Regions from separate parts of the Nesterenkonia lacusekhoensis genome, predicted to be linked through region 1. Evidence: riboswitches for the same ligand, from Rfam matches in the RefSeq annotation. Region 1 holds a riboswitch; the other holds the start of a gene.
The links. Region 1 has a riboswitch for S-adenosylmethionine ahead of JOF45_RS10325 (methionine ABC transporter ATP-binding protein). Riboswitches for the same ligand answer to the same signal wherever they lie in the genome.
Positions count from the first base shown of each region.

Region 2: linked by a shared signal. The riboswitch ahead of JOF45_RS09025 (O-acetylhomoserine aminocarboxypropyltransferase/cysteine synthase family protein) and the one ahead of JOF45_RS10325 (methionine ABC transporter ATP-binding protein) in region 1 are both predicted to bind S-adenosylmethionine.

Region 1 is NZ_JAGINX010000001.1:2,191,521-2,198,763, forward strand. Features, by position in the region: gene JOF45_RS10310 (MetQ/NlpA family ABC transporter substrate-binding protein) at 1-534, opposite strand, end outside; gene JOF45_RS10315 (MetQ/NlpA family ABC transporter substrate-binding protein) at 642-1,529, opposite strand; gene JOF45_RS10320 (methionine ABC transporter permease) at 1,614-2,276, opposite strand; gene JOF45_RS10325 (methionine ABC transporter ATP-binding protein) at 2,276-3,130, opposite strand; SAM riboswitch class I at 3,137-3,226, opposite strand; SAM riboswitch class I at 3,405-3,506, shown strand; gene JOF45_RS10330 (ABC transporter ATP-binding protein) at 3,517-4,380, shown strand; gene JOF45_RS10335 (aliphatic sulfonate ABC transporter substrate-binding protein) at 4,491-5,615, shown strand; gene JOF45_RS10340 (ABC transporter permease) at 5,612-6,529, shown strand; gene JOF45_RS10345 (acetate--CoA ligase) at 6,520-7,243, shown strand, end outside.
Region 2 is NZ_JAGINX010000001.1:1,917,872-1,925,114, reverse strand. Features, by position in the region: gene JOF45_RS09045 (FAD/NAD(P)-binding protein) at 1-1,036, shown strand, start outside; gene JOF45_RS09040 (enoyl-CoA hydratase) at 1,055-1,831, opposite strand; gene JOF45_RS09035 (MFS transporter) at 1,885-3,282, shown strand; gene gluQRS (tRNA glutamyl-Q(34) synthetase GluQRS) at 3,294-4,211, shown strand; SAM riboswitch class IV at 4,275-4,391, shown strand; gene JOF45_RS09025 (O-acetylhomoserine aminocarboxypropyltransferase/cysteine synthase family protein) at 4,408-5,829, shown strand; gene metX (homoserine O-acetyltransferase MetX) at 5,826-6,965, shown strand; gene JOF45_RS09015 (acetamidase/formamidase family protein) at 7,012-7,243, shown strand, end outside.

The DNA of each region.
Region 1 (7,243 bases):
CTGATCCACCTCCACGAACTCCAGGTCCCTGGGGTTGGAGGTGATGTCGCGGGTGCTCAGCTCGGCCACCCACTTGGACTCATCGATCTCGATCAGACCGGCCCGCGCCAGCAGCCGGATGCCCCGTCCGTTGTTCGCAGTGTCCACCGGCAGTGCGACCTGGGCGCCGTCGGGGAGGTCCTCCAAGGAGTGATGCTGGGAGGAGTAGATCCCTGAGGGCTGTTCGAACATGAAGAAGATCGGTTCCAGATCGAGGTCGTTGTCCTCGTTGAACTGCCGCAGGTAGCTGATGTTCTGGAAGAAGTTGACATCGTACTCGCCGTTGTCCACTGCCGTGTTGGGCTGGATGATGTCGGTGACGTAGGTGGCATCAAAGGTCCACCCTTCATCCTCGAGGATCCGCTCGGCGATCTGAGTGGGCTCCTGGAACGGGGCGTTCTCCGTGACGATGATGCGGATCCGCCGATCATCGCCCACCAGTCCGCAGGAGGCGGTGAGGCTCCCGACGCCGGCCAGCACGCCCAATCCGAGCACCCCGCGGCCAAACTGCCGGCGGGAGACCTCTGCGGGTCCGCCCGCACTGCTCGCGCCAGCCGCACTATGTGGGCCAGTCGCCCTGTATGGTCCGGATGCACGGGGGCTCACGCCTGGAACTCTTCCCAGACCTCGGCGGCGTCGTCGATGGTGATGGAGTCGTCATAGTCCACGACGCCGCCCTGGTAGTCCTCGAACCACTGCTCCACCTCCTCGGACTGGAAGGCATCCTGGAGCAGCTCGGCCTCCTCGCTGGTGACATCCTCAGGGTTGACCGCCACGACGCAGGTGAAGGGTGTCCGCACCTCCTCGCGGCCGTCCTCGATGGCCAGAGTCGCGTCCTCGACGTCGTGGCCGGCCTCAGCGACCAGACGGACGAAGGCGAAGCCGGCGTCGACGTCGGAGAGGGCCCGGGCGCCCTCCTGTTGGTCGGTCTCGATGAAGTCGAGGTCCTTCGGGTTGCTGGTGATGTCACTCTGGGTGAGTTCGATGACCGGGACGCTCTCATCGATCTCGATCAGCCCCTCGTCGGCGAGCAGCTGCAGGGCGCGACCGTTGTTGGAGGGGTCCACCGGCAGGTTGATCTGGGCACCGTCGGGCAGCTCGTCCAGGGAGTCATATTCCAAGGAGAAGAGCCCGGCCGGGGCGTAGTAGACGGAGAACGCCGGAGCGATCTCCGTATCGTTGGAGCGGTTGAAGTTGTCCAAGTAGGCCAGGTGCTGGAAGTAGTTGGCGTCGTACTCGCCGTCCTGCACCGACTGGTTGGGGATGTTGATGTCGGTGACGTAGCGGATGTCGAGCTCATAGCCCTGGTCCGCCAACTGGTCGGCCACGATCTCCGCAGGCTCCTGGAAGGGTGCGGACTCGGTGACGATGATGCTGATGGTGTTCTCATCGTCACCGGTCAGGCCGCAGCCGGAGGCGGCCAGCAGGGCGACCGCACCGGCTGCGGTCAGCGACAGACGGCGGACAGGGGCGTGCGAGTGATCGCTCATGGGGTTCTGCTTTCGTGTTCGACGGACGCGCCTCAGCCTGTGACCGGGCTGGGCGTCAGGGGGAAGGTGCGGAGGAGAGACGTCTCAGACGCGTTTGTCGGTCAGGCTGGCCAGCCGTGTCCCGCCCCACTGGACCACAGTGACCAGCAGGATCATCAGCACGATGGCCACCAGCATCACGTCGGTCTCGTAGCGGTAGTAGCCGTAGCGGATGGCGAAGTCGCCGATGCCGCCGCCGCCGACCAGCCCGACCATGGCCGAGTAGGAGATGAAGCTGACGGTGGTGATGGTGATCGAGCCGATGATCGCCGGCTTGGCGTCCACCAGCAGGACGTTGCGGATGATCTGACCCCTGGTCGCCCCCATGGCGCGGGAGGCCTCCACTGCTCCGGTGCCGAGCTGGGTGATGTTCTGCTCGACCAGCCGGGCGAAGTACGGGATCGCGTTGATGGTCAGCGGCACGATCGCCGCCGCAGTGCCCACTGTGGTGCCCACCAGCAGGCGGGTGAAGGGGATGATCGCGATCAGCAGGATCAGGAACGGGAAGGACCGGATCGTGTTGACGATGCCGTTGACCACGGCATGGGTCTTGGGCAGCGGAGCGATTCCGCCCGGGGCGTGGATGAACAGCCAGATCCCCACCGGAGTGCCCAGCAGCACCGCCAAAGGGATCGCGACGCCGATCATCGCGAAGGTCTGGAGCATCGCCTCGCTGAACTCGGGCAGCAGCTGGATGACACGTTCCATCAGCGGACACCTCCTGCTGCGGTGAGATTCTCCTCCACCCGAGGAGCAGGCGTGGGCGCGCTCTCTTCCGCACCGGCGGTGTGCCCGCCGCCGCGGTCCACGTTGATCCCATCGCTCATCAGGTAACGGCCGATGGAGGTCCTCGGAGTGAAGTCCTCGCGGTGCAGGTCAGCGGCAGGGAACTTCTCCACCAGCCGGCCGTCCTCCATGACCGCGACGTCGTCGGCCAGAGCCTTGATGACCTCCATCTCATGGGTCACGATCACCACGGTGATGCCCAGGTCCCGGTTCACATCGGCCAGGTACTGCAGCACCGTCGCCGTGGTGAAGGGGTCCAGGGCAGAGGTGGGCTCATCGCAGAGCAGCACCTGAGGGCGGGTGGCCAGGGCACGAGCGATGGCCACCCGCTGCTTCTGGCCGCCGGAGAGCTGGGCCGGATAGGCCTTGGCCTTCTCCGTGATGTCCACGATCTCCAGGGCCTCGGCCGCACGGGCCTGGCGGACGCTCTTGGAGCTCTCTCCCGCGAACTTCAGGGAGAGCTCCACATTCTGGGCCACTGTCAGGTTGTTCACCAGGTTGAAGCCCTGGAAGATCATGCCGATCTGGTGGCGAGCCTGGCGCAGCTCCTCCCCGTCCAGCGAGGTCAGCTCGGTGCCGGCGACCTCCACCTCGCCCGTGCTGGGACGCTCGAGCAGGTTGATGTTGCGCAGCAGCGTGGATTTTCCGGCACCGGAGAAGCCGATGATGCCTTGGATGCTCCCCTGCGGGATCTCAAGGCTCACATCTTCGACGGCGACCACCGGCTCCTTGCCGCGGGCGGCGAAGGTCGTGGTGACATGGCGCAATGAAATCATGAACACTCTCCATCGTTCCTGGCGTTAGCACCGAGCCCCGAGGGGTGGTTGCTGCGACATCTTCGAGCCAGATCTCTCAGTCGCTCTGGATGGTCTCAGCCGATCAGCGGCGTGATCAGCTGATGTTCACTGTACGTCCTGCCACACCGAAGACGTCAAACGAGCCCCGCTGCCGGTCACATGACGTAAGAATCTCTGATCGAACATTTCTCCGCGTCTCAGAATGGGAGAGGCTTTTTGCCCACCGGGAGCCGATGCGCTTACTGTGGGCTGGTAACCATCCCGAGCGGCTGAGAGATCTGGCTCTGTGACGCCGCAGCAACCATCGGAGAGACGTCCTCTCCCCGAAAGGTGCTACCGCCAGGATCGATGGGAGTGATTTTCCTATGGGCTCGTCCGCACCCACCCTGGAGCGCGACGCCGTCAGCACCGCCGGAACCGGCGGCCATGACGCACCCACCCCGCTTCCGGCGGCCGCCCCGCCGGCGCCTTCGCTCGCTGTGGATCTGCTCAATGTGGGCAGGACCTTCGGCGAGCGCACTGTGCTGCGCGACGTCTCCCTGGAGATCCGTCCCGGTGAGGTCATCGCCATCCTGGGCTCCTCCGGCTGCGGCAAGTCCACGCTGCTGCGTCAGGTCGGAGGCCTGGACACCGGCCACCAGGGCCAGATCCTCATCGCTGGCGAGCCGGTGCGGCGCTACGACCCGCGTACGGCCGTCGGCTTTCAGGAGCCCCGGCTGCTGCCGTGGCGCTCGATCCGGAAGAACGTCGCACTCGGGCTGCCTCGCGGGCTTCCCAAGGCTCAGGGCCGTGAACGGGTCGATGAGCTCCTGGAACTGGTCGGGCTGAGCGATCGCGCTCATCTGCGTCCCCGCGAGATCTCCGGAGGCATGGCCCAGCGCGCCTCCCTGGCGCGGGCGCTGGCCCGCCGCCCCGGGGTGCTGCTGCTCGACGAGCCGTTCGGCGCCCTCGACGCTCTGACCCGTCTGAAGATGCAGGACCTGCTCCTCGACGTCCACGCCCAGACCGGCACCACTGTGCTGCTGGTGACCCACGACGTCGACGAGTCCCTGCAGCTGGCCGACCGCATCCTGCTGTTGGGCGCTGAGGAGCACGCCGAGCGCGAAGGCGCCACCATCACCCGGCTGCTCACCGTGCCCGGCCGACGCCCCCGCTCCCGCTCCTCCGCCGAGTTCGCCGCTCTGCGCGAGGAGCTGCTCTCCGGGCTGGGCGTGGACGGGACCCACTGACGCCGTGGTGCATCCGCGGATGCACCCGTCCCCTCCCCGCCCCTGGACCGGAGGCGGAGAGCTGCGGCCCCGCTCCTGGACCTGGCCCCGCCCCTCCTGAGAACCCGCCCGTGACCGTGTCCATCGCCGGCACAGTCCGCCACATCCGTTTCACCACCGAAAGGCCTCACATGCCCACCACCGCTCGCCGATTCACCCGCTCCGCCCAGGCTCTCTGCGGCACTGCAGCTGTGATGCTGCTGGCCACCTCCTGCGGCTCCGGGGAGAACGACGGCGAGCTGGAGACGCTCACCATCGATTTCGCCACCTACAACCCGCTCTCCCTGGTCATGCTGGAGCACGGCTGGCTGGAGGAGGAGCTCGAAGAGCTGGGCACCGAGGTCCAGTGGATCCAGTCCCACGGCTCCAACCAGGCCAACGAGAACCTGCGGGCCGGCAACCTGGACGTGGGCTCCGCCGCCGGTTCCGCCGCGCTGCTGAACCGTTCGGTGGGTGCTGATGTCCACACCTTCTACGTGGAGTCCCAGCCCGAATGGTCGGCGCTGGTGACCACCCCGGATTCCGACATCCAAGGCCCGGAGGACCTCGAGGGCGCGTCGGTGGCCGCCACCCCGGCCACGGACCCCTTCTTCTTCCTGGCCCGCTCGCTGGAGGAGGCGGGCCTGACGACGGCGGATGTGGAGGTCCAGGCTCTGCAGCATGCCGATGGCCGTCAGGCCCTGGAGAACGGCGACGTCGATGCCTGGGCGGGCCTGGACCCGATCATGGCCGATGCGGAGCTGAGCGGGGCTGAGCTGGTGCACCGCGACGTCGACTTCAACACCTACTCCACGATCAACGCCACCGCTGATTTCCTGGAGGGTCATCCCGAGGTCGCCCAGACTGTGGCCGACGTCTACGAACAGGCTCGTCAGTGGGCCCTGGAGCACCCGGAGGAGACCGCCGAGATCCTCGCCGAGCATGCGAGCATCGACCTCGAGGTCGCCGAGCTGGTCCTCGAGGAGCGGGTGGACTTCGACATCGATCCGGTGCCCGGAGACGACCTCCGTCAGTCCCTGGAGCCGGTGGGTCCTGCTTTCGTGGAGAACGGCGACGTCGACTCCCAGGATCAGGTGGACGAGGCTCTCGAGGAGCTCTTCTTCACCGACTATGCCGAGCAGGCTGAGCCCTCCGACGCCGAGGGCTCTGAGGACGCGGCCGAGGAAGCCGACATCGCAGAGGATGAGGACGCATGAGCCAGGTCTCCACCGCCTCCGCAGCCCCCGCGGACTCGAGCGACGCCGCGGTCAGCGGAACCTCCGCTGAGAGCACCGCCTCCGCGGCCCCCGCCAGCAGCACCGGAGACAGCGCCTCCGGAAAGGCCCGTCGCACTGCCGAGCCGACCCGCCGCGGACTGCATCCGCTGACCAAAGTCGCCGTGGGCGCCGTCGTGCCGCTGCTCCTGCTGGCCGTGTGGTGGGTGGTGACCGAGGAGCTGGAGATCTTCTCCCCCATCCAGCTGCCCGCTCCGCTGGATGTCTATGAGGCCGGCGTCGGGCTCTACGAATCGGGCCTGCTCGCCGAGCACATGAGCATCTCGCTGCAGCGGGTGCTGCTGGGCTTCGGCGTCGGTGCCGGACTGGGACTGGCGCTGGGCTCGCTGCTGGGCCTGTCGAAGATCGCTGACCTTCTGCTCAACCCGACTGTGGGAGCCTTCCGTGCCGTCCCCTCCCTCGCCTGGGTTCCGCTGCTGCTGCTCTGGGTGGGCATCGGTGAGGACTCCAAGGTCCTGCTGATCGCCATCGGCGCGTTCTTCCCCGTCTTCACCTCAGTCCACTCGGCGCTGCGCCACGTGGATCCGCAGCTGGTGGAGGCCGGCCGGGCGTTCGGCTTCCACGGCCTGCGCCTGTTGGGCACCGTCCAGCTGCCCGCCGTGGTGCCTCCGGTGTTCTCCGGACTGCGCTTGGGGCTGGCGCAGGCCTGGCTGTTCCTGGTCGCCGCTGAGCTGCTGGCCGCGGCCGAGGGGCTCGGGTTCCTGCTGACCGAATCGCAGAACAACGGCCGCACCGACCGCCTGCTGCTGGCGATCGTGCTGCTGGCCCTGCTGGGCAAGCTCACCGATGCTCTGCTCGGTGTGATCGAACGAAAGGCGCTGACGAAATGGGCCTGAGCACACACACCAGGACCGCACACCCACGGGCCGCCCACACCAGGACCGCACACCCGCTGGAGTCCGACGTCCATGCCTGGGATGAGCCGGACCTGAGCGATGACACCCCGGAGGCAGAGGCCGCGCGGTTGGACTTCTGGGCCCGGGCCGCAGGACTGCTGGACTGGGAGACCGGCTTCCAGACCACCCACAGCTGGACCCCGCCTGACCCTGAGGCCCGGCGCGGCCCGCAGATGCGCTGGTTCGAGGACGGGAAGCTCAACGCGGCGGTGAACTGCGTGGACCGTCATGTCCAGACCGGCCGCGGCGACGTCGTCGCTCTGCACTTCGAGGGCGAGCCGGGCGATCGCGAGGACGTCACCTACGCCGACCTGCAGGAGAGGGTGAACCGGGCCGCCAACGCCCTGGAGTCCCTCGGCGTCACCCAGGGCGACCGCGTGGTCATCTACCTGCCGGTGCTGGTGGAGACCATCGTGATCACGCTGGCCTGCGCGCGGATCGGTGCGGTGCATTCGCTGGTCTTCGGCGGCTTCTCCGCTGAGGCGCTGCAGTTCCGCGTGGAGGACACCGGGGCCAAGCTGCTGGTCACCACCGACGGCCAGTTCCGGCGCGGCAGGGCGGTCCCGGTCAAGGAGAACGCCGACGCCGCCGTCGCCGGGGAGAACCAGATCGAACACGTGCTGGTGCTGCGCCGCACCGGCAGTGAGATCCCGT
Region 2 (7,243 bases), 270 kb from region 1:
TCGGCGCGGGACCCCGTACCGGGCCAAATCCAGCGCGCCCGGCTTCATCCCGGAGGGGGTCGAGCTGGTGCACTTCACCGATGATGCCATCGATGAGGCGGAGCGGCGCCACGACTTCTTGGACTTCCGCGCGCACCTCTGGCCCCTGATCCTGCAGGACGTGCTGCACACCTACTACCGGACGGGGCCGGACGCAGAGCCCGTGGCGCAGGAGGAGGGGCTGGCCCATCCTCCCGTAACCCATCCGCCCGCGGAGCGTCTGCCGGAGGCGGAGAGGTTCGTGCGGTCCTTGGGGAGGCCCTTCGACGGAGCTGCCTTCACCTCCCACGACGACTACCAGCAGCACATGCTCAGCTATCTGGTGGAGGACGCGGCCACCTCCGACGCCGGCACGGCCAGCCCGCTGAAGATGGCCATCGGGGCTCTGCATGCGGCCCGGATGAAGCTCAAGGAGCTGATCTCCCAGGGGCGGGTGGCCCAGGCCAGCCGGATCGACGACGTCGAGACCTGGTTCGAATCGTTGGTCGAAGGCGCGGCCAGCGGACCGCCGCCGCAGCGGATCGAGGAGCTGGCGGCTCTGGCCCGGGCCGGCGTCGTGGAGTTCCTGGGGCCGGAGCCGGTCTTCGACGTGGACCGGGAGACGGGGCGCTTCACCGCCGAATCACCGTGGGTGGGGGCGGAGGAGCCCTACCGTGCCGGGTATCTGCTGGAGGCGATGATGCCGGCCAACCGGGTCCAGCTCTCTGAGTCGCCCCTGGTGGCCGGGCTGCTGAAGGACGGCCTGGCGCGGCCGCAGGAGCTCATCGACTCCTCCGGTGCCCCGCGTGCGGGCAAGGGCTTCGACGTCACGCCTGCTCCGCACCGGCTCATCAGCGCAGACGGCGAGATCTGCGAGGGGCTCTACGTGTTGGGACTGCAGCTGAGCTCAGTGCAGTGGGGGACGGCCATCGCCGCGGAGTCCGGCGGCAGCCCGAGCGGCTCGGCGCGCACCCTGGCCGACGCCGACGCCGCTGCCCGGGCCATCCTCGGCCTCTAGCGCTCAGCGCAGTTCAGCTCAGCGGTGCTTCCATTCGGGGCTGCGCTTCTCCGCGAAGGCCGCCATGCCCTCGGTCTGGTCCTCCGTGGAGAACAGAGCGTGGAAGAGTCGGCGCTCGAACTGCAGGCCCTGATGCAGCGGTGACTCGAAGGCGGCAGACACAGCCTCTTTGGCCATCTGAGCTGCCGGCTTGGACTTCGAGGCGATGGTCCCGGCGGCCTTGGCAGCCTCGGTCTCCAGCAGTTCGTCGGGGACCACCCGGGAGACCAGGCCGATCCGTTCTGCCTCCTCGGCGCCGATGTGCCGTCCGGTGAGGACCATATCCATGGCTTTGGCCTTGCCCACCGACCGGGTGAGCCGCTGGGAGCCGCCCATGCCGGGGATGACGCCCAGATCGATCTCCGGCTGCCCGAACTTCGCACTCTCGCCGGCGATGATCAGGTCGGCCATCATAGCCAGCTCGCAGCCTCCGCCCAGGGCGTAGCCGGAGACGGCGGCCACCACTGGAGTGCGCAGCCGGGCGAACTCATCCCAGCGCCCGAACCAGTCACGGCTGTACATCTCAGCGAAGTCCTTGGAGGCCATCTCTTTGATGTCCGCCCCGGCGGCGAAGGCCTTCTCCGAGCCGCTCAGCAGGATCGCGCCGATCTCCGGGTCGGCGTCGAACTCCACGGCGGCCCGGACCACCTCGTCCATCAGTTCGGCGTTGAGCGCGTTCAGCGCCTCCGGCCGGTTCAGCCGGATCATGCCGATGCGTTCCTCGGTGGAGACGGTGATCGTCGTGAAGTCATTCATACGTCTGATCCTCTCGGACCGGGGAAGTCCTGACAAGAGGTAGGATCTTCGGAATGACGCAGCAGGCATTCCTCAGCGCTGAGGGGCATCGGAAGACCCGCGAGGAGAAGAAGGTCCTCGCCGGAACCTTGGTGGGGACCACGATCGAGTGGTACGACTTCTTCATCTATGCACAGGCGGCAGGATTCGTCCTGGCTGTGCTGTACTTCGAACCCTTGGGCGAGGAGAACCAGACCCTGGCCCAGCTGGTGGCCTGGGCCTCGATCGGCATCTCCTTCCTCTTCCGCCCTCTGGGCGCCATCCTGGCCGGCTGGCTGGGCGACCGCTACGGACGCAAGCTCGTCCTGGTCCTGACCCTGCTGGGCATGGGCGGGGCCACCGCCTTCATCGGCCTGCTGCCGACCTACGCGGCCTGGGGCATGGCCGCCCCGATCCTGCTGGTGGTCCTGCGCATCCTGCAGGGTCTCTCCGCCGGCGGCGAATGGGGCGGTGCCGCTCTGCTGGCCGTCGAGCATGCCCCGCGCCACAAGCGCGGCCTGTTCGGCATGTATCCGCAGATCGGCGTCCCCCTGGGCATGTTCATGGCGGCCATCTCCATGTTCGGTCTGCGTGCTGCGCTGACCGAGGAGCAGTTCCTGGAATGGGGCTGGCGCATGCCGTTCCTCTTCTCCTTCGTGCTGATCGTGGTGGCCTACCTGATCCGCCGCCGGGTGGAGGAGTCCCCGGTCTTCGCCGAGATGAAGCAGCGGAAGAAGGAGTCCTCGGCTCCGCTCAAGGAGCTGCTGACCACCCATAAGAAGAACGTCTTCCTGACCGCTCTGATCTTCTCGGCCAACAACGCCGCGGGCTACATGATCATCGTCTTCTTCGCCTCCTACGCCTCCAGCGCCGTGGGATTCTCCACCACCGACACGCTGATCGCCTCCCTGGTGGGCGCGCTGGGCTGGTTCATCTTCACCTACTTCGGCGGTTGGATCAGCGACCGCATCGGCCGCGTGCTGACCTATCAGATCGGCTTCGGGATCCTGATCCTCTGGTGTATCCCGATGTGGTTCCTGATCGACACCGGCTCTCTGCTGATGTTCGCGCTCGCGGTGTTCGTGCTGACCATCGGCCTGGGCCCCTCCTATGGCCCGCAGTCGGCCCTCTACGCCGAGATGTTCCCGGCGGATGTCCGCTTCTCCGGGGTGTCCATCGGCTACGCCTTCGGCTCCATCATGGGCGGAGCCTTCGCTGCGACCATCGCCCAGGCCATCTACGACGCCACCGGCCAGGGATGGATGATCGGCCTCTACCTCTCCGGCCTCTCGCTGATCTCGCTGATCGCGGTCTCCCTGGTGCCGAAGACGCTGCAGGGCATCGACCTGGAGGCCGGGGGCAGCTCGGCGGAAGGCTCCGAGACTCCCGAATCCGAAACCCGCAGCTCCGGTGAGCATCTGCCGGTGAAGTGAGCCGCTGACCGATGCCCGCAGGCCGTTATGCACCCAGCCCCTCAGGAGATCTGCACCTGGGGAACCTGCGCACGGCCCTGCTCGCCTGGCTGGCCGCCCACGCCGAGGACCGTCAGCTGCTGCTGCGTTACGAGGATCTCGACGCCGGCCGCACCGTCGCCGGCTCGGCTGAGCGTCAGCGCGCTGATCTGGAGTCTCTGGGGATCACCTTCGGCGGCGACGTCCTCCGGCAGTCCCAGCGTCAGGACATCTACGACGACGCCGTCGCTGAGCTCCGCAGCCGAGGCCTGGTCTACGAATGCTTCTGCACCCGGCGCGAGATCCAGGAGGCGGCGCGGGCACCCCACGCCCCGCCAGGCGCCTATCCGGGCACCTGCCGGACTCTCAGCGAGCAGGACCGGGCCCGGCGTCGGGAGCAGCGTCCGCCGGCGCTGCGGCTGCGCGTTCCGGATTGGCAGCGTGAGCAGAGCGTCGAGGACCGGCTGCTGGGCCGCGTGGACGGCGTCGTCGATGATCTGGTGCTGATCCGCAACGACGGCACCGCCGCCTACAACCTGGCTGTGGTGGTCGATGACCACCTCACCGGCGTGGACCAGGTGCTGCGCGGTGACGATCTGGCCTCCTCCGCGCCGCGGCAGGCCTACCTGCGGGAGCTGCTCTACGGTGCGCAGGCCCGCTCGGCGGTGGAGTACATCCATGTCCCGCTGGTGCTCAGCCCCGAGGGCCGCAGACTCGCCAAACGCGACGGTGCGGTCACCCTGGCCCAGCTCCGGGAACGGGGCATCGGACCCGACGCCGTCCGCGACCTGCTGCTGGACTCGCTCGGTCTGCCCCCGGGGTCGTTGGGCCATGCGTCGGAGGCCTTCCGGCTGGAGGATCTTCCGTGTGATCCGTGGACCTTTCAGGAGTCTGCCCTGCCGCAGCTCTGAGCGGCTACACCTCGCGTAACAGTGACTTGCCCTTTTCACGGCGCGCAGGCAGACTTATTCCCAGGTCAAGAGCGCCAGCGCAAAACCCCGGTTTGCTGGCCGGCAACCCTCCACTTCGCGGTGGGGTGCCCCGGGTGACGACCAGGTCCGGCGGAGGACGCCGCCGGGCAAGCGCGAGTTTCACGGAGTGTATTCGATGGCTGCATCGACCGAACCCACCTTGGACATCCAGTCCGCCCACTTCGAGACCCGGCAGATCCATGCCGGAGTCTCCCCGGACCCCGTCACCGGGGCCCGGGCCCTGCCCATCCAGCAGACCACCTCCTTCGTCTTCCCCGACGCCGAGGCCGCCGCACGGCGCTTCGGTCTGGAGGAGATCGCCCCCATCTACTCCCGCATCGGCAACCCCACGGTCCAGGCCGTGGAGGACAAGGTTGCGGCTCTGGAGGGCGGCGTGGGAGCGCTCGCTGTGGGATCGGGCCAGGCGGCGACCACCCTGGCCCTGCTGAACCTGGCCGAGGGCGGTGGGCACATCGTCGCCTCGCCCTCGCTCTACGGCGGCACGCAGAACCTCTTCAAGCACACCCTGCCCAAGCTGGGCATCGACGTCAGCTTTGTGGAGGACCCGGACGACGTCGCCTCCTGGCGGGCCGCCGTTCAGCCGAACACTGCGGCCTTCTTCGCCGAGACGGTGGCCAACCCCCGCACCGACGTGTTGGACATCGAGAGCGTGGCCGACACCGCCCATGAGGTCGGCGTGCCGCTGGTGGTCGACAACACGCTGGCCACGCCGTACCTGTGCCGGCCCATCGAGTTCGGCGCCGATGTGGTGGTCCACTCCGCCACGAAGTTCCTGGGCGGGCACGGCACGGCCATCGCCGGGATCATCGTCGACGCCGGCACCTTCGACTACTCCAAGCATCCGGACCGGTTCCCCGGCTTCAACGAGCCGGACGAGAGCTATCACGGTCTGGTCTTCGGCAGGGATCTGGGGCCCGAGGGCATCTTCGGGGTGAATCTGTCCTTCGTCCTGAAGGCACGGGTGCAGCTGCTGCGGGACCTGGGCCCCACGCTGTCACCGCACAACGCCTTCGAGATCAACCTCGGCCTGGAGACGCTGAGCCTGCGCGTGGAGCGCCACGTGCACAACGCCGCGGCCGTGGCTCGCTTCCTGCGCGATCACCCGGCCGTCCGCCAGGTCTTCTACTCCGGACTTCCGGAGAGCCCCTGCTGGGAGCATGCCCAGAAGTACCTTCCCCACGGTGTGGGAGCCGTGCTGTCCTTCGAGGTCCACGGGGAGGATGCCGCGGCCCAGGCCGCCAACGGCCAGGCCGTGGTGGACGCCCTGCAGCTGCATTCCCTGGTGGCGAACGTGGGCGATGTGCGCTCTCTGGCCATCCACCCGGCCTCGACCACCCACCGTCAGCTCACCCCGGAGGACCAGAAGGCCGCCGGCGTGAAGCCGGGCGTGGTGCGCCTCTCTGTGGGGATCGAGCACCTGGACGACATCCTGGCCGACCTGCGGCAGGCTCTGGACGCCGTGGGGCAGAATGCGCCGCAGCCGGCGACAGAGGCGGCCGCTCCTGCCGGTGCAGCGGCAGGAACCTCTGCGCGATGACTCTGCAGGCCCCCTGCGCCGCGGCTGCCCCGGCGAACGATTTCGGACACCGTCCCGCCGGGGCGCTGCAGATCGCGGAGGTGGGGGCCTACACCTTCGAGACCGGCAGGTTCCTGCCCTCGGTCGAGATCGCCTTCGAGACGTGGGGGACCCTCAACGAGGCCGGGGACAACGCGATCCTCGTCGCCCACGCACTCACCGGAGACACCCATGTCGCCCCGACGGAGGCGGACCCCGGATCCGGCTGGTGGGAGAGCCTGCTCGGTGCGGGCCGTCCCATCGATCCGGAGCGTTGGTTCGTCGTGGCTCCGGCCATGGTCGGCGGCTGCTACGGCTCCACCGGCCCTGCCTCTCCGGACCCGGAGGGTGAGCCCTGGGGGTCCCGCTTCCCGTTCGTGACGATCAGGGACTCGGTGCATCTGGAGGCACGCCTGGCCGATCAGCTGGGGATCACTGAGTTCCATACCGTCATCGGCGGCTCCATGGGTGGGGCGCGCGCTCTGGAATGGGCGGCCACCTACCCGGATCGGGTGGGCGGCGTCGCCGTCTTCGCCTGCGGGGCGGCGTCGACTGCCGAGCAGATCGCCTTCGGGCAGGCCCAGATCAAGGCCGTGGAGAACGACCCTCATTTCCACGGCGGCGACTACTACGGCGGGACCGTGCCCGAGGCCGGTCTGCAGCTGGCGCGGCGGATCGCCCACATCACCTACCGCACAGAGACTGAGCTCTCGGTGCGGTTCGGCCGTGAGCCCCAGGGCCGGGAGGAACCCTTCGGGTGGTCCTCCCGTCGGCGTGGGCGCTACCAGGTGGAGTCCTATCTGGACCATCAGGCGGAGAAGCTGTCCTCCCGCTTCGACCCCAATGCCTACATCGTGCTGACCGAGGCGCTGATGAGCCACGACGTCGGCCGCGGCCGCGGGGGAGCGGCGCAGGCTCTGCAGAACATCACCGCGGTGCCGTTCCTGGCCGCGGTGGACAGCGACCGGCTCTACTTCCCGGAGCAGTCCCGCGAGATCGCCGAGCTTCTGCCCGGCGAGCATGAGGTGCACATGATCGCCTCACCCATCGGTCATGACGGCTTCCTGACCAGCCCGGACCAGCTGGCAGATCAGATGCGCCGCACATTGGGCCTCTGAGCTTCCCGACACTTCGGCGTAACACGGGGCTGTAACACTGTGGCCTATGACCAGAATCCTCCAGCCCGGCGACCATGTCCCCGAAGGTGCCGCCTACCTCCCCGCCACTGATGAAAACGTCCTGTGGGGCCGCCTGCCCTGCGCCGCCGATGACCCGGTGCTGCGCATCGCTCCGGGGGAGGAGGTCGTGATCGACACCCTGTCCCATGAGGGGATTCTGGAGGACCAGGGGCGGGATCCGCGCGCCTACTTCGCCCGGCACGGAGTGCAGGAGGAGC